Regions from separate parts of the Nevskia sp. genome, predicted to be linked through region 2. Evidence: riboswitches for the same ligand, from Rfam matches in the RefSeq annotation. Region 2 holds a riboswitch; the other holds the start of a gene.

Region 1 (10,651 bases), on a different contig from region 2:
AGCGTTTCGGCATTGCCTTCGTTGAGCCCGATCACTGCCCGGTCGCGCTTCACGTCCAGCCAGGCAGCGGCCGCCGCGAACAGCAGCTGCTGCTCGGTGGCGGTCTCGGTTTCGCGAGCCGCTTCGAGCCGCGAGCGGGCGTCGTCGATCTGCGCGCTCAGCCGGCCGCCGCTGTACAGCGGTTGTGTCGCGACCAGGCCCCAGCTCAGCGGATTGCGCGGCCCGGCCACCGGGAACGGCGCGTCGGTATACAGCCGCGACCGGCCGCCGATGACCTGGGCGCTGACGCTTGGCCGCAGGCCGGCACGCGCCACCTCGACGTCGGCGGCGCTGCCATCGGTGGCCCGGTGTGCGGCGGTCAGCCTCGGGTCGCGCTGCAGCGCCAGCGCGGCGGCCTCGTGCAGGCTGATCGCAGCGGCGTCGGTGGACAGCAGCAACAGGCCGGCGGCGGCCAGCGCCTTGATCGTCATCGGGAAGCGTCCTTCGGGGTGGCGGCCGGCGCGCGCGCGCAGCCGTGCAGGAACAGGTCGACCACGCCGGCGATGTGCTGCGCGGCGTCGCGGCCCGGCAGGAATGGCGACAGGCCGAGCATCGCCCGGTGCTGCGGCGCCGCCTTGACCATCTCGATGAACTGCACGGCGGCGAATTCCGGGTCCGGGCAGTGCAGGCGGCCGGCCTCGTGCTGGCGCTGGAAGTAGTCGCCGAGCAGCTTGCGGGCGCGCGCCGGGCCGTTTTCGTAGAAGCGCTGGGCCAGCGCCGGGAAGCGCGGCATCTCGGCGATCATGATCCGGAACAGCTCGCGCCGTTCGGCGTCGAGGAACAGGCTGGCGAAGCGGCGGGCGATCTCGGTGAGGGTCGCGGCGATGTCGTCGTCGGCCCCGGTCGGCACCCGGAAACGGCCCATGAACTCGCGGCAGCCGGACTCGATGATGGCGCCGAACAGGCCTTCCTTGCTGCCGAAGTAGCGATACAGGCTGGCCTTGGAGCCGCCGACCCGGCGCATCACTTCCTCGATGCTCGCGCCTTCGTAGCCGGACTCCAGGAACACCGCGCGGCCAGCGGCCAGCAGTGCCTCGCGACGGCGTTCGCCGCGTACGCCGACCGCCTTGGCAGGATCGGCCGCAGGGACGGGCCCGGCGGCTTCGGCGGTTGATGGAGCAGGTTTGACTTTGGCCATGACGACCGATCAGAATGAACTGTAACGTACAGTACACTATCAGCCGATCGCCGCCGTCGCAACACGCGCAGCCCCGGCAGGACAACCGAAATGGCCACCACCGCCACCGTTCCCGAAGCCTCTGAATCGACTTCCCCGCTGCGCCGCTGGCTGCGGATCGCCGTGCTGCTGGCGGTGCTGACCGCCGCTGCGATCTTCGGCTGGCGCTGGTGGCAGGTCGGTCGCTTCATCGAATCGACCGACAACGCCTATGTCCGTGCCGACATCACGGTGATCTCGCCGCGCGTCGGTGGCGAGATCGTGGCGCTGAAGGTACGCGACAACCAGACGGTGGCGGCCGGCGACCTGCTGCTGGAAATCGACCGCCGCGACTACGCCGCCCGCGTCGACAGCGCCCGCGCCGCAGTCGCCGAAGCGCGCGCCGCGCTGGCCGGCAACGGCCAGCAGCGCAGCCAGCAGGACGCCGCGATCAGTGAAGTCCGCGCCCAGCTGGTCGCCGCCCGCGCTAGCGAGCGGCAGACCGCGCAGGAACTGGAACGCGCGCGGACCCTGTTGCGCGATGGCGTCGCCACCCGCCAGCGGCTCGACAACGCCGAAGCCGCGCACCAGAACGCGGTGGCCGGCGTGGCCCGCGCTGCCGCTGCCGTGCAGGCCGCCGAACGGGCGCTGAGCACCTTGAGCGACTCCAGCCGTGCGCGGCTCGAAGCGGCGGTCGCCGCCGCCGAAGCACAGCTGAATCTGGCCGAGATCGACCTCGCCGCCACCGCGCTGCGGGCGCCGGTGGCCGGCACCGTCGGCGATCTGTCGGCCCGGCTCGGCGAGCGCGTGCAGCCCGGCCAGCGGCTGCTGTCGCTGGTGCCGCTGGATCAGCTCTATGTCGAGGCCAACTTCAAGGAAACCCAGCTGCGCGCGATGCAGCCCGGCCAGCCGGTGGAACTGGAACTCGACGCGTTTCCGGGTCAGCCGCTGCACGGCCGGGTCGACAGCTTCTCGCCGGCGTCCGGCGCCGAATGGGCGTTGCTGCCGGCGCAGAACGCGACCGGCAACTTCACCAAGATCGTCCAGCGGGTGCCGGTGCGGATCGCGCTGGAACCGGGCCACGCGCTGGCCGACCGCCTGCGGCCGGGGCTGTCGGTGCAAGCCAGCGTCGACACCCGCGGCGCCGCGCACTGAGTCGATCCGCGTTGCCATGAACGCCGCTGCCGTCGCCGATCCGCGTGCCCGCCTCGCCTGGTTCGGCTACCTGGCGATGATGTTCGGCAACTTCATGGCGATCCTGGATATCCAGATCGTTGCCTCGTCGATCAACCAGCTGCAGGCCGGGCTGTCGGCCAGCGCCGACGAGATCCAGTGGGTGCAGACCTCGTACCTGATCGCCGAGGTGATCGCGATTCCGCTGTCCGGCTACTTGTCCCGGCTGCTGTCGACGCGGGTCTACTTCACGATCTCGGCCATCGGCTTCACCCTGGCCAGCGCCGCCTGCGCCACCGCCTGGAACCTGGAGTCGATGATCGTCTTCCGGGTGCTGCAGGGCTTCCTCGGCGGCGGCATGATCCCGACCACCTCGGCGTCGATCTTCATCATGTTCCCGGCCGAGAAGCGGGTGCTGCCGCAGGTGCTGTTCGGCCTCACCGCAACCCTGGCGCCGTCGATCGGCCCGACCATCGGCGGCTCGCTGACCGCCTCGTTTTCCTGGCACTGGCTGTTCCTGATCAACGTGCTGCCGGGCCTCGCGGTCGGCTACGCGGTCTGGCGGCTGGTGCGCATCGACCAACCGCAGCCGGAGCTGCTGAAGACCATCGATCTGCGCGGTCTCGCCTATATGGCGGTGTTCCTCGGCTGCTTCGAGTACACGCTCGACGAAGGCCCGCGCAACGACTGGTTCGCCCAGGATTCGGTCGCCGCCTGCGCGGTGATTGCCACACTCGGCGGCCTGCTGTTCTTCCATCGCATGTTCACGGCCGCCCATCCGATCGTGAACCTGCGGGCGTTCACCAACCGCAACTTCGCGCTCGGCACGGTGCTGGCGATGGCGGTCGGCATGGGGCTCTACACGCTGGTCTATCTGACGCCGCTGTTCCTCGGCCAGGTGCGCGGCTACAACAGCCTGCAGATCGGCCACGTGATGATTGCCCAGGGCGCGGCGATGTTCCTGACCGCGCCGCTGGCCGGCCGCCTGTCGCGGGTGATCAGCCACAAGGCGATGCTCGGCATGGGCCTGGTCAACGTGATGATCGGCGCCTGGCTGAACAGCCGGCTGACCGCCGACTGGAGCGCCGTCGAGTTCATCGTGCCGCAGGTGTTTCGCGGCAGCGGCTTCCTGCTGTGCATGTTCTCGATGACCAACATCGCGCTCGGCACCTTGCCGGCGGCCGAGGTCAAGAACGCCAGCGGCCTGTTCAACGTGATGCGCAACATCGGCGGCGCGCTCGGGCTGGCGCTGGTCAACACGCTGATCAACGAACGCAGCTGGCTGCACTGGCAGATGCTCGACGAATCGCTGCGCGCCAGCCATCGGCCGGTGCAGGAGATGCTGGCCCGGGGCCAGGCGATCACCGGCAGCGAATCCGGCGCGCTGGCGCTGCTGGCCCAGCAGATGCAGCAGCAGGTTGCCGTGATGACCTTCGGCGACCTGTTCGCGCTGATCGCGATGCTGATGGCCGGCGTGCTGCTGCTGTTGCCGCTGATCCGCGCGCCGCAGGCCACGGCCCAGCCGGCCGCTGGCCATTGAAGCTGCGGTACAGTCCCGTCATTCCCTTCCCGGATTCTTCGTCGCCATGAACCAGTCCCCGCGTCAGCTCCGGCGTCCCCGCGCCCTCGTCACGCGCACGCTCGCGGCCGGCTGGCTGGCGGTCTCGCTGTCGGCCGAAGCGCAGTTCCTGCTGAAGGACGGCCAGGGTCTGGCGGGTGCGCCGCAGGCGGTGCCGGAAGCGGGCAAGGAGAAGGACGGCGAGCACACTGCGCCGATGCAGAAGCTGCCTGAAGTGAAGGTCGAGGGCGAACTCGATCCGCTCGCCGAAGGTGATCGCAAGCGCCGCAACCAGATCAAGCAGCTGCCGGGTCTGGGTACCGATCAGCAGCGCGAGCTGGATCGGCTCGAAAAGCTGCGCGCCTGGTACGACTCGCTGCCCAAGGACGCCAACAAGCTGACCAACGAGCAGAAGGCCTTCCTCGAACAGCAGAAGGATTTCGATGCCAAGCCCGACGCCCGCCCGGGCGTGCCGCCGGTGCTCGGCGAGCGCCGCAACCCGGCCGACTACCGCGATCCGATCAAGGCCGTCTCGCCCTGATCGGCGCAGCCGCCGTCAGGCGATGTCGCTGCGCTTCCAGCTGACTTCCTGGCCGCCGTCGAGGCGGGCCAGCACGCGGCAGCAGACGAACAGGTAGTCGGACAGGCGGTTCAAGTACTGCGGCACCCGATCGCTGACCGAGGCATCGTCGGCCTTCACCGACCACACCGCGCGTTCGGCGCGCCGGGCCACCGCCCGCGCCAGATGCGCGGCAGCGGCAGACGGATTGCCGCCCGGCAGCACGAATTCCTTGAGCGGCGGCAGCGCCTCGTTGAGGCGCTCGATCTCGGCATCGATGCGCGCGAGATAGCCCGGCTTGACCAGCTCGAAGCCGGGCATCGACAGCTCGCCGCCGAGATCGAACAGCTCGTGCTGGGTCTGCGCCAGCGGCCCGCGCACGTCGTCCGGCAGCGGCTGCACCAGCAGCAGGCCGATGCAGCAGTTCAGTTCGTCGACATCGCCCATCGCCTGCACGCGCAGGTGGGTCTTCGGCACCCGCTCGCCGCTCGACAGGCCGGTGGTGCCCTTGTCGCCGGTGCGGGTGACGATCTTCGAAAGCCGGTTGCCCATGGTGCAGTCAGTCCTTGTCGAGCGGGCAGGCCGGCGGGTGGCGCCGGCCTGCGATCGGGTGGTGGCTAGCGTTGTTCCCAGCGCAGCGTGCCGTAGACGGCGCGGCCGAGCTGCCGGTAGCCGGCCGCGGTCTGGTAGTCGCGATCCAGCAGGTTTTCCAGCCGCGCGGCCAGCGAGAAGCCATGCGGCAGTTTGACGCCTGCGCCGAGATTCCACAGCAGGTAGCCGGAATCCTTGGTCGGTGCGCCGGTCACGGCGCTGACATCGGCACGGTCGGAGGTGCCGAGCACATCGGTCGCCAGATAGACGTTGCCGATGTCACGGCGCAGCTGCGCCGTGACGCTGCGGCGCGCGCGGCGCAGCAGCGGGCTGTCGTCGGAGCGGTCCTTCGGGTTCTGGATGATGCCGCTCAGGGTGCCGGACCACAGGCCGTCGGCGTACCGGTAGGTGGCTTCGAGGCCGGCGTTCTTGGCGCGGTCGACATTGACGGCACGGAAGCCGAAATCGATGTTGGCGTCGTTCGCGGGGTCGAACTGCACGCTGATCAGATCCCGGTAGCGGGTGCGGAAAGCCCGCAGGTCCCAGGTCTGGAACGTGCCCCAGCGCTGGCGAACGCCGACTTCGAGATTCAGCGAGCGTTCCGGGTCGAGATCCGGATTGCCGCCGAAGCCGAAGCGGTCGGTGGCGTCCGGCGCCCGGAAGCCGCTGCCGGCGGCGGCGATCAGGCTGGTGCCCAGCTGGGCGGTGCGTGGCAGGTCGTAGCCGTACTCGGCATTCCAGGTGAAGCGGCTGCCGAAGGCGTCGTGGTTCAGCAGGCTGCCGGCCAGCTGGAGATGGTGCTCGGCGCGGTCGTACTGCGTCTGCAGGAAGACGTTGTACAGATCGACCACCTGGTGGATCGTCGAGCCGAAGCTCAGCGCATCGACGCGCTCCTGCGACACCTGGCCGCCGAACAGCGCCCGCAGCTCCGGCAGCACGGTGACCGTGTTCTGCCAGTCGAGCATCGGCCGGATCGTGCGCACGGTGTCCGGCGACGTGTACTGGTGGATGCGGTCCTCGCCGCGGCTCAGGGTCAGCAGCGAGTCCCAGTTGTCGAGCAGCTGCGCCGCCGCCGACAGCGCCAGAACCTGGTTGCGGAACGCCTGCGCCGCCGGGTTCAGGCCGAACAGCGGGCTGCAGGAGTCGTAGGTCTCGACCTTGCCCTGGGTGTTGTAGGCGCGCGCCTCGAACAGCGCGATGCCGGCGTCGGCGCTGGCCTTGACGTTGACCGAGTTGTTGCGGAAGCCGCTCTTGTCCGGGCCGCCTTCGCAGGCGGACAGGCCATCGGTGCGCTGCTGTTCGGTCTGCACCGAGAAGCCGTAGGCGCCGATGCGGTTGGCGTAGCTGGCTGAGCCGTCGACGGTGCCGTAGGACCCGCCGCGGATGCTGGCGTCGATCTGCTGCGTCGAGGCACCGCGGGTGATGATGTTGATGACGCCGGCCAGCGCATCGGAGCCGTACAGCGTCGAGCGCGGACCCTTGACGATCTCGATGCGCTCGATCATGTCCGGCGCCAGGTTCTGCAGCGCCGCGCCACCGGCCGTCGCCGGGTTGACGCGGACGCCGTCGATCAGCACCAGCGTGTGGTTCGACTCGCCGCCGCGGATGAATGCCGAGGTCAGCTGGCCCGGGCCGCCGCTGCGGCCGATCTCGATGCCGGCATGGAAGCGCAGCAGCTCGGCGATGTCACCGGCCTGCGCGGCGAGGATCTGCGCGCGGTCGATGACGATGGTCGCCGCACCGATCCGCGACTGCGGCTGCGGTGTGCGGCTGGCGGTGACCAGCACCGGATCGAGCGCCACCGGCGCATCGGTGCTGCCGGCAGCCGGCGCCGGCGCGGTCGAGGAGGAAGGATTCTGCTGGGCAAGGCAAAGCGCAGGCGCTGCAACGAGCGCCGCCAACAACGCGGATTTCATCTGGAGTCTCCCGTGGCCTGCGTCCCCGCAAGCGCACTGATCGGAATACCTGCACACGGATGCATGCAGACCCGTTCCAGGCCGGTCTCCGGACTCATGGGCGAAGGCGCAATGCCGCGCGAGCCTTCCTTCGACGCCTTCCCGGATCGGGACACGATCCAGTGGCGGTGGCCGAAGCACTCCCATCTACCGTTGCGGGGGCAGTGCCGGGTTTGTCGATCCCGTGTGGCGGGGCGACGCACCGGCTTCCCGTTTAACCCTGACACCGTGTCGAGCGGGGTTCAGGGCACCTGCGAACGGCAATATGGTATCCCACCATACGATCTGCCTGCCGGGCGGGTCGCCGGGCACGGTTATCATTCGCCCCCGCGTTGCCCTGGAGTCCGCGCTTGACCGTCAGTCCCTACCTCGCCGCCGCCCTCGAGGCCGCCGAAGCCGCCGCCGCCGAGATCCGCCGCGCCTACCGCGGCCAGTTCGAGGTCGAGACCAAGGCCGATTCGAGCCCGGTGACCGAAGTCGACATCGCCGCCGAGCGGGTCATCAAGTCGGTGCTCAAGCAGCATTTCCCGGATCACGGTTTCTTCGGCGAGGAACTGGGCAAGGAGACCGGCGACAACCGCCACCTGTGGCTGATCGACCCGATCGACGGCACCAAGAGCTTCGTGCGCGGCTACCCGATGTTCTCGACCCAGATCGCGCTGATGAAGGACGGCGAACTGATCGTCGGCGTGTCGTCGGCGCCGTGCTGGGACGGCGCGCTCGGCGAAGTGGTTTATGCCGAACGCGGCCAGGGCGCCTGGTGCGACAACCAGCGGCTGACGATCGCCGGCACCGCGACGATCGCCAAGACCACGCTGTCGACCGGCAATCTCGCAAGGCTGGCCGCTAGCCCGGCCTGGGCGCGGCTGGGCGGGCTAATCGGCAAGGTCCACCGCATCCGTGGCTACGGAGATTTCCTGCATTACCACCTGCTGGCCTCCGGCCGCATCGATGCGGTGGTGGAATCCGACGTCAACATCCTCGACATCGCCGCACTCAGCGTCATCGTCCGCGAGGCCGGCGGCGTGTTCACCGATCTCGAAGGCCGGCCGCTGTCGCTGGCCACCACCAGTGTGCTGGCCGCCACGCCGGCGCTGCACCCGCAGCTGCTGGCCGAACTGGCCTGGACCGCGCCGGCCTGACCCCCTTCCCGATTGCCTGGAGCATCCGATGTACGACTACGCAAACAAGACCGTCTTCGTGTCCGGCGGCACCAGCGGCATCAATCTCGGCATCGCCCATGCGTTCGCCCAGGCCGGCGCCCGGGTGGTGGTGATGTCGCGCAAGCAGGACAAGGTCGACGCGGCGGTGGCGGCGCTGAAGGCGCACGGCGGCGAAGCCTTCGGCCACGCGGCGGATGTCCGCGACTACGCCGCTGTCGAGGCGGCGTTCAAGGACACCGCCACCCGCTTCGGCGCGATTGACGTGCTGGTTTCCGGCGCCGCCGGCAACTTCCCTGCGCCGGCCGTCGGCATCTCGCCGAACGGTTTCAAGTCCGTGGTCGACATCGACCTGCTCGGCACTTTCCACGTAGTGCGCGCGGCCTTTCCGTACCTGGCCAAACCGGGCGCTTCGGTGATCAACATCTCGGCGCCACAGGCCTGGATTCCGATGGACTTCCAGATGCACGTCTGCGCGGCCAAGGCCGGCGTCGACATGGTGACCCGGGTCGCGGCGCTCGAATGGGGCGCGGCCGGCATCCGCGTCAACTCCATCGCGCCGGGGCCGATCGAAGGCACCGAAGGCATGCGCCGGCTGGCGCCGAACGAGCGCGCCAACCAGCTGATCACCGACAGCGTGCCGCTGGGCTGCTATGGCACCACCGATGACATCGCCCAGGCGGCGCTGTGGCTGTCGAGCCCGCTGGCCCGCTACGTGACCGGCGTGGTGCTGGCCGTCGACGGCGGCTGGTCGCTGGGCGGTGTGTCGGCAATGAGCATGGGGCTCAAGAAGGCGATGACCGGCGGCTGAGCGCCGCGCGTCCGCGTCAGGTCGACACTTCCGGGTCGTCCGGCGCCTGCAGCACGCTGTCGGTCATCCAGCAGTCCTTGAATTCGCCGTCCAGCTGCTTCGACAGCTGGAACACGTAGCGATGTCGCCGGCCTTCGCGGTCGATCAGCTCGACGCCCTGCAGCGCGATGTCGCCCTGCATGATCAGCGGCGCCAGCGTGCTGCTGCGGTGGTTCAGCAGTGCCGGGTAGCCTTCGCGGATCATCGCCGCGAAGCGCTTCAGCGGCCCGGTCAGGCTGCGGTTGCCCGGCGAGGCGAAGCCGAACACCACCGCCATCCCGGCATCGCGCTGCGGCTGGTCGACCCGTGCCAGCGCCGCCAGCTGCAGCTGCACGACGGCGGCCGGGTTCAGCGCCGGATCGGGTTTCGGCTGCAGCGGACCGCCGGCGGCCGATGCGCTGCCGGCCAGCAGCAGCCAGAGCAGGGGAATCAAGCGCGGCAGGATCGGTCTCATCGCGGCGGCAACCTCGTACACTGAAAGACAATGGCTGGTCGCGAATATAGCGCGGCCCCGGAGACCCTCCCCCGATGCGCAAACCGTCAAGAAATCTCGTGCTGTCAGGCCTCGCGATCACCGCGCTGGCCGCCTGCGCGACCTCGCCGCTGGGCCGTTCGCAGCTCAAGCTGGTATCGGACAGCGAGCTGAACCAGCTCGGCGCCACCGCGTTCCAGGAAACCGCGAAGAAAACGCCGGTGACCAGCGATGGCCGCACCACGGCCTACGTCAACTGCGTGGCCAACGCGATCACCCGGGAAGTCGGCGGCACCTGGGAAGTGAAGGTGTTCGACTCCAAGGACGTCAACGCCTTCGCGCTGCCGGGCGGCAAGATCGGCGTCTACACCGGCCTGCTGGCGATCACCGAAACGCCGGACCAGCTGGCGGCGGTGATCGGCCACGAGGTGGCCCACGTGATCGCCGGCCATTCCAACGAGCGGGTGTCGCAGCAGCAGGTCACCAGCGTCGGCCTGACGATGGCGCAGGTGCTGGTCGGTGGCGGTGTCGGTGGCGACACGCTGATGTCGGCGCTCGGCGCCGGCGCCCAGTACGGCGTGCTGCTGCCGTTTTCGCGCGCTCACGAAAGCGAGGCCGACCTGCTCGGGCTCGACTACATGGCCAAGGCCGGCTTTGATCCGCGACAAGCGGCGGCGCTGTGGCGGAACATGGCCAAGTCCGGCGGGCAGAAGCCGCCGGAGTTCGCGTCCAGCCATCCGTCCGACGAAACCCGCATCCGCCAGATCGAAGGCCGCCTGCCGCAGGACGTGCCGGTCTACGTGCAGGCGCTGGCCAACGGCCGGCGCCCGGACTGCAAGCGGGTCTGAACCGCTGCCGGAACGATCAGCCGCCGGCGGCCACGAAATGGCAGGCGGCGTACTGGTCGGCGCCGTCGACCTTGCGCAGGCCCGGCACGCTCTGCACGCAGGCGTGCTCGACCAGCGGGCAGCGCGGATGGAACACGCAGCCCATCGGCGGCTGGCCCGGATCGGCGGCGCCACCGAGCCGCTTGCGGCGCTTCGGCGCGCTGCCGTCCGGGTCGATCACCGGCGCCGCCTCGAGCAGCGCGCGTGTGTACGGGTGGCGCGGCCGCTCGTAGAGATCGTCGGCGCGGCCC
Region 2 (10,651 bases):
GGGTACTGCTCGACGAACGCAAGAACGTGCTGACCGTCCACCGGGGCCCGTTCATCGACGCCGGTGGCGGGCGGGTGGCCTACGTGATCCGTGGCGATGTCGCCGAGCGGGTCAGCATCGAGACCGGCGCCAGCAGCCTGAACCAGGTCGAGATCCTGTCCGGTCTCGAGGCCGGCGACCGGATCGTGATTTCCGGCACCGACGAATTCAACGGCGCGCAGCGCGTGGTGCTGCATTGAGCCGCGCGGCGACTGCCGTGTCCCTGATCGCCGCCGCCGCTGCGGCGGCCCGATTCCCGACGATGATTCACCCGAGGTCGCAGCCATGCTGAAGATGCACCACCTGTCCAAGGTCTACCGCACGCACCTGATCGAAACGCATGCGCTGCGCGATTTCTCGATCCATGTGAAGAACGGTGAGTTCGTTGCCGTGACCGGCCCGAGCGGCTCGGGCAAGACCACCTTCCTGAACATCGCCGGCCTGCTCGAGGAATTCAGCGGCGGCGAATACTTCCTCGACGGCGTCGACGTGCGCGGCATGAACGACGCGGCGCGCTCGCGGCTGCGCAACGAGAAGATCGGCTTCATCTTCCAGGGTTTCAACCTGATCCCGGACCTGAACCTGTTCGACAACGTCGACGTGCCGCTGCGCTATCGGGGCTTCAACGCCGCCGAGCGCCGCCGGCGCATCGAGCAGGCGCTGAGCCGCGTCGGCCTGTCGGCGCGCATGAAGCACTATCCGTCGGAGCTGTCCGGCGGTCAGCAGCAGCGCGTCGCGATTGCCCGGGCGCTGGCCGGTTCGCCGAAGATCCTGCTGGCCGACGAGCCGACCGGCAATCTCGACACCCAGATGGCGCGCGGCGTCATGCAGCTGCTGGAGGAGCTTCATGCCGAGGGCGCGACCATCATCATGGTCACCCACGATCCCGAGCTGGCCGCCCGCGCGCAGCGCAATGTCCACGTGATCGACGGCCAGGTGGTCGACATCCAGGCCGAGCCCCGGCTGCGCAACGTCGGCGCGCCGCCGCTGCAAGCGGCCCAGGCCTGAGCGGGCAGGGGGCGCACGACCATGTTCGGCTATTACCTCAACCTGGGCCTCCGCAGCCTGCGCCGCAACCCGGTGCTGACGGCGCTGATGGTGTTCGGCATCGCGCTCGGCATCGCCGCCAGCATGACCAGCCTGACGGTGTTCCACCTGATGGGCAGCGACCCGATTCCGTGGAAGTCCGACCGGCTGCACGTCGTGCAGCTCGACAACTGGGACATCAACCAGGCCTATGACGAGGAAAAGGGCCGGCTGCCGGACCAGCTGACCTATCTCGACGCCACGGCGCTGATGGCGGCTGGCAAGGCCGATCGGCAGGTGGCGATGTACAAGGTGGTGCTGCCGGTGCAGCCGGCCGGCGACGACGGCGGGCCGGAGATCAAGCCCTACCTGGCGCTTGGCCGGGCAACCTACAGCGACTTCTTCCCGATGTTCGAACCACCGTTCCGCTACGGCGGGCCGTGGAGCCGCGAGCAGGACGAGGCGCGGGCGCGGGTCACGGTGCTGACCGAGTCCACCAACGAAAAGCTGTTCGGCGGCGCCGACTCCACCGGCCGGACGGTGCGCTTCGATGGCGTCGACTACACCGTGGTCGGTGTGCTCGACCGCTGGCAGCCGAGGGTCAAGTACTTCGACCTGACGGTCGGCGCGCTGACCGACCCCGAGGAAGCCTTCATTCCGTTCACCACGGCGATCGACCTGCGCGTGCAATCGTCCGGTAACAACAGCTGCTTCAAGGCGCCGGCGCCGAGCTGGGAAGGCTATCTGGCCTCCGACTGCATCTGGATCCAGTTCTGGGTGCAGCTCGACAGCCCGGCGCGGCAAGCGGAGTACAAGCGCTTTCTCGATGCCTACGTGATGGAGCAGAAGAAGCTGGGCCGTTTCGAGCGCCCGCTGGCGACGCTGCTGCCAGACGTCAACGAATGGCTCGCGCTGCAGGAGGTGGTGTCGCGCGACGTCGAGATCCAGGTCGGGCTGGCCTTTGCGTTCCTGGCCGTCTGCCTGGTCAATACCGTAGGCCTGCTGCTGGCCAAGTTCATGCGCAAGAGCGGCGAGATCGGCCTGCGCCGGGCGCTCGGTGCCAGCCGCCGCCAGCTGTTCCTGCAGCATCTCGTCGAAGCCGGCGTGGTCGGCATCAGCGGCGGTCTGGTCGGCCTGGCGCTGACCGGCCTCGGCCTGATGGGCGTGCGCGCGCTGTACAGCGAGTTCAAGACCATCACCGAACTGGACTGGACGATGGTTGCCGTGACCCTGCTGCTGTCAGTGCTGTCGGCCACGCTGGCCGGGCTGTTCCCGACCTGGCGCGCCTGCCGCGTGCAGCCGGCTTCCCAGCTCAAGACCCAGTAAGGAGAACGCGTATGGAACTTCGACCGATCCTGTCGGCGCTGATGCGCTCCCGCGTGGCGCTGGTGCTGCTGGGCCTGCAGATCGCGCTGACCCTGGCGATCGTCTGCAACAGCCTGTTCATCATCAGCGAGCGCGCGGCGCTGATGGAGCGCCCGAGCGGCATGAACGAGGCCGACACCTTCATCCTTGCCTCGATCGGCTTCGGCGCCGACTTCAACCTGAAGAACGCCATCGCCGACGATCTGGCCATGCTGCGCGCGCTGCCCGGCGTGGTCGCGGCAGCGCCGATCAACTCGCTGCCGATGACCAACGGCGGCTGGAGTTCCGGGCTGTCGCTGACCCGCGAGCAGAAGACGTCGTCGGCCTATTCGGCGATGTATTTCAGCGACGACCAGGCACTGACGGCGATGGGCGCGCAGCTGATCGCTGGCCGGCCGTACCGGCCCGAGGAACTCGGCGAGCGCACCCGCAAGACCGCAGGCTGGCCGCCGGTGATCATCATCAGCCGCGCGCTCGGCCACAAGCTGTGGCCAGGGCAGGACCCGGTCGGCAAGACCGTGTGGCTGGACACCGAGGCCGAGGCCTCGACGGTGATCGGTGTCATCGACCGCCTGCAGGCGCCATGGGTGCACAACGAGGAGGTCGTCGAATTCGCCACCGTGCTGCCGGAAGTCATCAACGAAGGCGCGTTCACCCGCTACATCATCCGTGCCGCGCCGGGACAGCGCGATGCCGTGATGAAGGCGGCCGAGGCGAAGCTGGCCGAGATCAATCCGAGCCGCATCGTCCGCGAAGGCAAGACGCTCGAGAAGGTGCGCGCCGAGGCCTATGCCGGTGACCGGGCGATGATGATCATCCTCGGTGTGGTGATCGCCTCGCTGCTGGTCATCACCGCGCTCGGCATCGTCGGCATGGCCAGCTTCTGGGTCACGCAGCGGACCAAGCAGATCGGCACCCGGCGTGCGCTGGGCGCGACGCGCGGCGCGATCCTGCGCTACTTCCTGGCCGAGAACTTCGTCATCACCAGCATCGGGCTGCTGCTCGGTACGGCGCTGGCCTACGGCTTCAACGTCTGGCTGATCCGTCACTACCAGACCCAGGCGATGCCGTGGTACTACGTTCCGGTCGGCTGCCTGAGCTTGTGGCTGCTCGGTCAGCTGGCCGTGCTGGGGCCGGCGCGGCGCGCATCCCGGGTGCCGCCGGCGATGGCGACACGCTCGGTCTGACGCCACCCGCCACCCTGATCTGATTCCATGCTCCAGCCGATGACCTGCCGTGCGCGCCGCGTCCTTTCCGTGCTGCTTCTGCTGCTCGGCAGCGTCTGGCTGCGTGTTCCAGATGCACGCGCCGCCGATCCGGCGCCGACGCTGGAAGCCCGCCGGCAGGCGCTCGACCAGCTGCTCGCGGAACAGTGGCAGGACACGCTGCGGCAAAGCCCGGAATTCGCGACCGTGCTGGGCGATGACCGCTACAACGATCGCTGGAGCGACAACTCGCTGGCCGCCAGCGCCGCGCGGCAGGCCTCGCTGGCGAACTGGCTGGCGCGCTTCGAGGCCATCGACAGCCGCGACTTTCCGGAGGTCGAGCAGCTGAACCGCACGCTGATGATCGATCAGCTGCGCGATGCGCTGGAAAGCCTGCGGCTGAAGCTGAACCTGATGCCGCTGGACCAGACCAACGGCGCGCAGCTGCAATACCCGCAGTTCGCTGCCGTGGTGCCGACCGACAGCGTGCGGCACTACGAAGACTGGCTGGCGCGCCTGAACGCGATGCCGGCGCAGATCGAACAGCTGATCGCGCTGTCGCGCGCCGGTCTCGCCGCCGGGCTGGTGCCGCCGAAGTTCCTGCTCGAGAAGGTGGCCGTGCAGTGCGAGTCGATCGCCCGGCCGGCGGGGCTCGACAGCGCTTTCGCGTCGCCGCTGGCGCGGATGCCGGAGGGCATTGCGGCTGCCGATCGCGCCCGGCTCAAGGCGGCGATCGTCGCCGCGATCGACGGCAAGGTGCGTCCGGCCTACCGGCGGCTGGCGCAGTTCGTCCGCCGCGACTACGCCCCGCACGGGCGGCTGCAGCCCGGCATCTGGGCGCTGCCGAACGGCGACGCGCTGTATCGCTATCTGGTGCGCAGCCAGACCAGCACCGACCTGAGCCCGAAGGCGATCCACGAACTGGGGCTCCAGGAAGTGGCGCGTATCGAGGCCGAGCAGACGACCATTGCACGGCGCTTCGGCTATGACGATCTGGCCAGCTTCCGTGCGGCGCTGAAGCAGGATCGCGACACCTTCGCCAGTTCGCCGGAACAGATTCTCGACCGCTACCGGCAGTACAACGCGCAGATGGCGCCGATGCTGCCGAAGTTGTTCGGCCTGCTGCCGAAGTCGGCGGTGCAGGTGCGCGCGGTCGAGGCCTACCGCGAGCAGGAAGCGCCGGGTGCGTCGTACCTGCAAGGCTCGCCGGACGGCAAGCGGCCCGGCCTGATCTATGTGAACACCGGCGATTTCGCCCATCGCTCGCTGCTGACCATCGAATCCACCGCCTACCACGAAGGCTCGCCCGGCCATCACATGCAGGTGTCGATCGCGCAGACCTTGCCGGAGCTGCCGCCGTTCCGGCAGCAGGGCGGCTACACGGCCTATGTCGAGGGCTGGGCGCTGTATTCGGAGCAGCTCGGCAAGGACGTCGGCTTCTACACCGAGCCGCTCAGCGACTACGGCCGCCTGTCAGACGAGCTGCTGCGCGCCAATCGCCTGGTGCTCGATACCGGCGTGCACGACCAGCACTGGACGCGCCAGCAGATGGTCGACTGGTTCCACGCCCATTCCTCGGACGACGAACCGGACCTGCAGTCGGAAACCGATCGCTACATCGCCTGGCCTGGCCAGGCGCTGGCCTACAAGCTCGGCCAGCTACGCATCCTGGCACTGCGCGAGGAGGCGAAGGCCTCGCTTGGCGATCGCTTCGATATCCGCCAGTTCCACGATGTGGTGCTCGGCGGTGGCGCGCTGCCGCTGGATGCGCTCAGCGAGCGCGTGCACCACTGGCTGATGACCTCGCGCTGAGCCGCTGGCAGGGCGTGGTCGCCGCTCAGCGCTTCAGCGACGCCATGATCTTGGCCGCCAGCAGCGGTGCCGAACGGTTGCCGGCGTCGGCGCCGATGTCGGTGCCGGTTTCCTCGCGTTCGTGGAACACCCGGCCGCCGACCACCACCACCAGCTGAGGATTGCGCGAGGCATCGCGAACCTGGCGGATGGTCTGCGCCATGCGCGGCAGCCACTGTTCGCGGTGCAGCGAGGCGCTGAGCGACAGGTCGAGCGCATCGAACCAGGTGTCGGCCACCAGCTGTTCGAGCGCTGCGTCGGTGGCGGGTGCCTCGTACTGCGTGTTCCAGCCGGCCTGCCACAGCACTTCGGCGTCGAGGCTGGCGCCAAGCCGATGCAGCTCGCCCGGCTGTGGCGTGACCAGTACGGCCGGAAGATTCGCCACCGGCAGCCGTTGCGCAGCGCTGGTCGACTGGCGCATTGCCGACTGCACCCGGCACAGCGCCACGGTCATCTCCAGCTCGGTGCAGTCATCGTCGATCCACAAATCGCCGAGGCTGCGTGCCAGCGGCTCGTAGAGATCGCGGCACAGCACGCTGATCGACTGCGACAGCGCCTGCAGCTCGGCCATCCGCGCCAGGCCGCTTTCCGGATCAGTGGCGACCAGCAGGCGGGCGAGTTCGGCGATGCGCGGGTCGACGATCGGCAGCGTGGCGCTGTCGACATGCAGGGCCGCGAGCTGCGGCACCAGCACCGATTCGACGACGTTCTTGAGGACATCGTGCTTCGGTCGCGGCGAGGGTGAGCGGCCGCCGGACGCGGCCAGCAGCGGCTCGCGGGCAATCACCACCGGCGAGCGGATCGCCATCGATGCCAGCAGTTCGGCTGCGGCATGCGGGCGACGGTTCAGCGTGTCGATCAGCGTCGGCGGCAGGTGAATGAAGCCGGAGTTGGTCTTCTCCTGCGTCAGGCTGCGGGTCGACAGCTTCATGTCCCATTCGCCGAAGCAGCGCACCGGCGTCTGCGTGCGGCCGAGCAGGTCGATGGCGCCATGGCGAGGGTCGCGCTGGATCGACTGCCAGACTTTTTCGAGGCCTTCCTCCGGGCCTTCGAGCCACTGGAAGAAGCGGCCGTTGTCATAGATCAGCAGGCCGGTCAGCCCTTCAGCGCGATTGCGTTCGGCGGCGGCGCGCTGGAGACCGGCGAGGTCGTCATCGGACATCGGCCGTCGCGACTGGCTGTGGTAGACCAGCGACCAGAGGTCGGGCGCGACGGTGTCGCGGAGTCGCAAGGATTCAGTTGTCGATGAGCGTGATGTCTGCACGGTGAGTCCCCTCAGCACTGTTGTCCCGAGCAGCCCGGCAAACGCGCCCCGGTGCTGGCGTTCGCCAGTATCGGGAAAGCGTCCGGCCGGTGCACCCCGCCCGAGGACTATTGTTCTTGCGTCGGCAGGTCTCCTGGCTTGCGGGTCGTCGTTGCGTTGCGGCCTTCCCGATGCCGAGGCACCCGTGGCGTGCGTGGAACGCGAACTCACCGCTTACAGTTGCGGGGGCAGCTCCGGAATGACTGTCGACCAGCGCACCGGATTCCCTCTTGGCATCCGGGAATGACGGCCCCCGAATGACCGAAGCGACCGCAGGTTGGCCCGTCGGCCGGAAATTTGTCAAGACGAATTGACGACAGCATTTTCCACGCTTATCTGACAGTTTGGACAAGGCGGCTGCGCGGATCATCGTGGCCTCCATCCTGAGCCCCGGTACAGCCGCATGGCTGCCATCAGGAGCGCCGGTGGGGCGGCTTCGACGACAATACGGCGACCAGCCGCCGCGCCCGAATCGCCATGCGCACCATCCTGATCATCGACGACAACCCCGGGGTCTGCGAGGCGCTGAGCCTGCTGTTCTCGCTGCACGACATCCAGGCGTTGACGGCCGCCTCGCCGGACGTCGGGCTGGAGCTGCTGAGCCGCACGCCGGTCAGCCTGGTGGTGGCCGACATGAACTTCACTGCCGACACCACCTCCGGTGCCGAAGGCGCGGCGCTGTTCCACGCCATCCGCGCCCGCAACCCGGATCTGCCGGTGATCTTGCTGACCGCCTGGACTGATCTGGCCACGGCCGTCGAACTGGTCAAGGCCGGCGCGGCGGACTACTTGGCCAAGCCCTGGGACGATGCCAAGCTGCTGGCCACCGTCGAAAACCTGCTGGAGCTGGCGGAAGCGTCCCGCGATGCCAGCCGCCGCCGCACCGAGCGCAACCGCAGGCGCGAGCAGCTGGCGGCGCGCTTCGATCTTTGCGGCCTGGTCTATGCCGCCGATGCCACCGAGCGAGTGGTGACGATGGCCTGCCAGATCGCCCGCTCGAACGCGCCGGTGCTGATCACCGGGCCGAACGGCGCCGGCAAGGAGCGCATCGCCCAGATCATCCACGTCAATTCGGCGGTCAAGGCCGGGCCGTTCGTGGCGGTCAACTGCGGTGCGCTGCCGAGCGAACTGGCCGAGGCCGAGCTGTTCGGGGCGGAGGCCGGCGCCTACACCGGTTCGACGCGCGCCCGCGAAGGCCGTTTCGAACAGGCCGATGGCGGCACGCTGTTTCTGGATGAGATCGGCAACCTGCCGCTGGCGGGGCAGGTCAAGCTGCTGCGGGTGCTGGAGACCGGCGACTACCAGCGGCTCGGCTCGAACCGCATCCGCAAGGCGCGCGTGCGGGTGCTGAGCGCGACCAATTCGGACCTGCCGCAGATGATCCGCGACGGCCGCTTCCGCGAAGACCTGTACTACCGGCTTAACGTCATCGAACTGCAGCTGCCGCCGCTTGCCGAACGGATCGATGATGTCGATGCGCTGGCCGAGGCCTTCCTCGAGGACAGCGGCGTGCGCCTGTCCGCCGAGGCCCGCGAGCTGCTGCACCAGCACAGCTGGCCGGGCAATGTTAGGGAGCTGAAGAACGTGCTGGAGCGCGCCCGGCTGCTGTGCCGGGAGGCGCTGATCCAGCCGGCGGATCTCGGCCTGCAGGTGCAGCCCCGGCCGGCGGCGCGCTCGCTCGACGATCCTTCGCGGGAAGCGGTGCTGGCTGCGCTGGCCAGGGCCGGCGGCATGGTCAGCCGGGCGGCGCAGTCTCTGGGCCTGTCACGGCAGGCGCTGTACCGGCGCATGGAGCGTTTCGGGATCGCCGGAGACAAGCCCGACAGCCGGTAGAATGCGCAACTGTTCACCGAGAACGCACCAGGGTTGCCTGCCGGTCAATGGATTCCGATTCCTCGAACAAGCCGCCGCACAAGCCCAGCCTGTCATCGCTGAAGACCCGCCCGTTCGAACGCAACATCGCGCTGACCAAGCTCGGCTTCGGCGCCGGCACCAAGATCGTCGCCCATTCGCTGATGAACATCTTCCGGGGCGAGGTCGAGAAGACCGACGCCAACCGGGCGTTCTATCGCCAGCAGGCGCAGGTGCTGGCCGACGAGCTGGGCAAGCTCAAGGGCAGCGTCATGAAGGCCGGCCAGATGATGTCGCTGTTCGGCCAGTATTTCCTGCCCGAGGAAGCGGTCGAAGTGCTGGCCAGCCTGCAGGACGACACGCCGCCGGTCGACTGGAAGGTGGTGGGCCCGGCGCTCGAACGCAGCCTCGGCCGCAAGCAGCTGGCCGAGCTGGAGGTGGACCCTGATCCGATCGCCGCTGCCAGCCTCGGCCAGGCGCACCGGGCGCTGCGCAAGTCGGATGGCCTGGAGCTGGTGGTCAAGATCCAGTATCCCGGCGTCGCCGATTCGATCGACAGCGACATCCGCACCCTGTCGCGGCTGCTGGCGATGACCCGGCTGGCGCCGAAGGAAATCGATCTGGAGCCGACCTTCGCCGAGGTTCGCGACATGCTCCGGCGCGAGGTCGACTACCGCGCCGAGGCCGAGTTCACCGAGGGCTTTGCGCGCCGGCTGGCGAACGACCCGCGCTTCGTCGTGCCGCGCGTGCTGCGCGAGTACTCCGCCGACGCAGTGCTGACCACCACCTACGAGCGCGGCGTCGCGGTCCGCGATCCGGCGCTGATGGCGCTGTCGCAGGCCCGCCGCAACCGCTTCGGCGCCGCCTTCCTCGATCTGTTCCTGGAGGAGTTCTTTGACTGGGGCGTGGTGCAGAGCGATCCGAACTTCGGCAACTACCGGTTCCGGCTTGGCGAGCGCGAGGAAGACGACCGGATCGTGCTGCTGGACTTCGGCGCCACCCGCGAATTCGAACGCGGCTTCATCGATGCCTATGGCGAACTGGTCGCTGGCGCGGCGCTTCAGGACCGGCCACGGGCGCTGAAAGGTGCGATCGACATCGGCCTGATGCAGGGACAGTTCCCGGATCAGGTGAAGAACGATTTCCTCGACATGTGCGAGCTGATTACCGAGCCGTTCAACACCGCCGACGATCCGCGCACGCCGAAGGAACTGCGCAACGCCGCCGGCGAATACCGCTGGGGGGCGAGCCGGCTGCCGATGCGGGCCGCCAATGTCGCGGCGCGCAATGCGCTGTCGCGCTATTTCCGTGTGCCGCCGCGCGAGATCGTGTTCCTGCATCGCCGGCTCGGCGGCGTGTTCATCATGCTGGCCACGCTGGATGTCGAACTCAACGCCCGGGCTGCGCTGTTCCGCACGCTCGCCGCCATCAAGGACGCCGCCTGAGCGTCCATCTGCCGTTCACCTGTCGAGACGAGACCCGATGAAATTCGATGAAACCCACCAGCTGAACAAGCCTGCCGCCTCGGTGCTGAAGATGTATTCGGACCGCGGCTACTTCGAGCGCAAGTACCAGACGCTCGATGGCGTGAAGGACTTCGAGGTGCTGGAGTGCGAGCTGAAGGGCGACAGCTTCCGCATCCGTCACCGTTCGCAGCAGCGGTCCGACATCCCGATGCCGGACTTCGCGAAGAAGATCCTCGGCGAGTACAACACGGTGATCCAGCAGGACACCTGGAATCTCAAGACCGGCGTCGGCCGTCTGGAGATCGAGCTGAAGGGTGTGCCGCTGAAGATCAGTGCCGACATGAAGGTCGGCGGCAGCCCGAACGCCAGCAACACCTTCAGCTGGAATGTCAGCTGCTCGATTCCGCTGCTCGGCGGCAAGCTGGAAAAGCTGATCGCCGACGACATCCGCGCCAAGTCGGCCGCCGACATGGTGCTCAGCAACAAGTTGCTGGCGGACTACTGAACGTGAGCGAATCGCCTTCGACACCGCCGCCGGTCCGGCC

Evidence for each region. Region 2 has a riboswitch for cobalamin ahead of ACTIGJ_RS04295 (BLUF domain-containing protein). Riboswitches for the same ligand answer to the same signal wherever they lie in the genome.
Region 1: linked by a shared signal. The riboswitch ahead of ACTIGJ_RS08310 (TonB-dependent receptor domain-containing protein) and the one ahead of ACTIGJ_RS04295 (BLUF domain-containing protein) in region 2 are both predicted to bind cobalamin.

The regions. Positions count from the first base shown of each region.
Region 1 covers NZ_JBIMKV010000006.1:161,654-172,304, reverse strand. The annotation lists gene ACTIGJ_RS08340 (TolC family outer membrane protein) at 1-470, opposite strand, end outside; gene ACTIGJ_RS08335 (TetR/AcrR family transcriptional regulator) at 467-1,177, opposite strand; gene ACTIGJ_RS08330 (HlyD family secretion protein) at 1,268-2,350, shown strand; gene ACTIGJ_RS08325 (DHA2 family efflux MFS transporter permease subunit) at 2,367-3,908, shown strand; gene ACTIGJ_RS08320 (hypothetical protein) at 3,955-4,467, shown strand; gene ACTIGJ_RS08315 (cob(I)yrinic acid a,c-diamide adenosyltransferase) at 4,483-5,037, opposite strand; gene ACTIGJ_RS08310 (TonB-dependent receptor domain-containing protein) at 5,103-6,992, opposite strand; cobalamin riboswitch at 7,055-7,301, opposite strand; gene ACTIGJ_RS08305 (inositol monophosphatase family protein) at 7,382-8,173, shown strand; gene ACTIGJ_RS08300 (SDR family oxidoreductase) at 8,202-9,002, shown strand; gene ACTIGJ_RS08295 (DUF4864 domain-containing protein) at 9,019-9,474, opposite strand; gene ACTIGJ_RS08290 (M48 family metallopeptidase) at 9,570-10,361, shown strand; gene ACTIGJ_RS08285 (ABC transporter ATP-binding protein) at 10,378-10,651, opposite strand, start outside.
Region 2 covers NZ_JBIMKV010000003.1:141,020-151,670, reverse strand. The annotation lists gene ACTIGJ_RS04320 (efflux RND transporter periplasmic adaptor subunit) at 1-239, shown strand, start outside; gene ACTIGJ_RS04315 (ABC transporter ATP-binding protein) at 325-1,047, shown strand; gene ACTIGJ_RS04310 (ABC transporter permease) at 1,069-2,391, shown strand; gene ACTIGJ_RS04305 (ABC transporter permease) at 2,403-3,617, shown strand; gene ACTIGJ_RS04300 (DUF885 domain-containing protein) at 3,645-5,447, shown strand; gene ACTIGJ_RS04295 (BLUF domain-containing protein) at 5,473-6,717, opposite strand; cobalamin riboswitch at 6,857-7,070, opposite strand; gene ACTIGJ_RS04290 (sigma-54-dependent transcriptional regulator) at 7,267-8,622, shown strand; gene ACTIGJ_RS04285 (ABC1 kinase family protein) at 8,670-10,085, shown strand; gene ACTIGJ_RS04280 (DUF2505 domain-containing protein) at 10,123-10,611, shown strand; gene ACTIGJ_RS04275 (DUF2970 domain-containing protein) at 10,614-10,651, shown strand, end outside.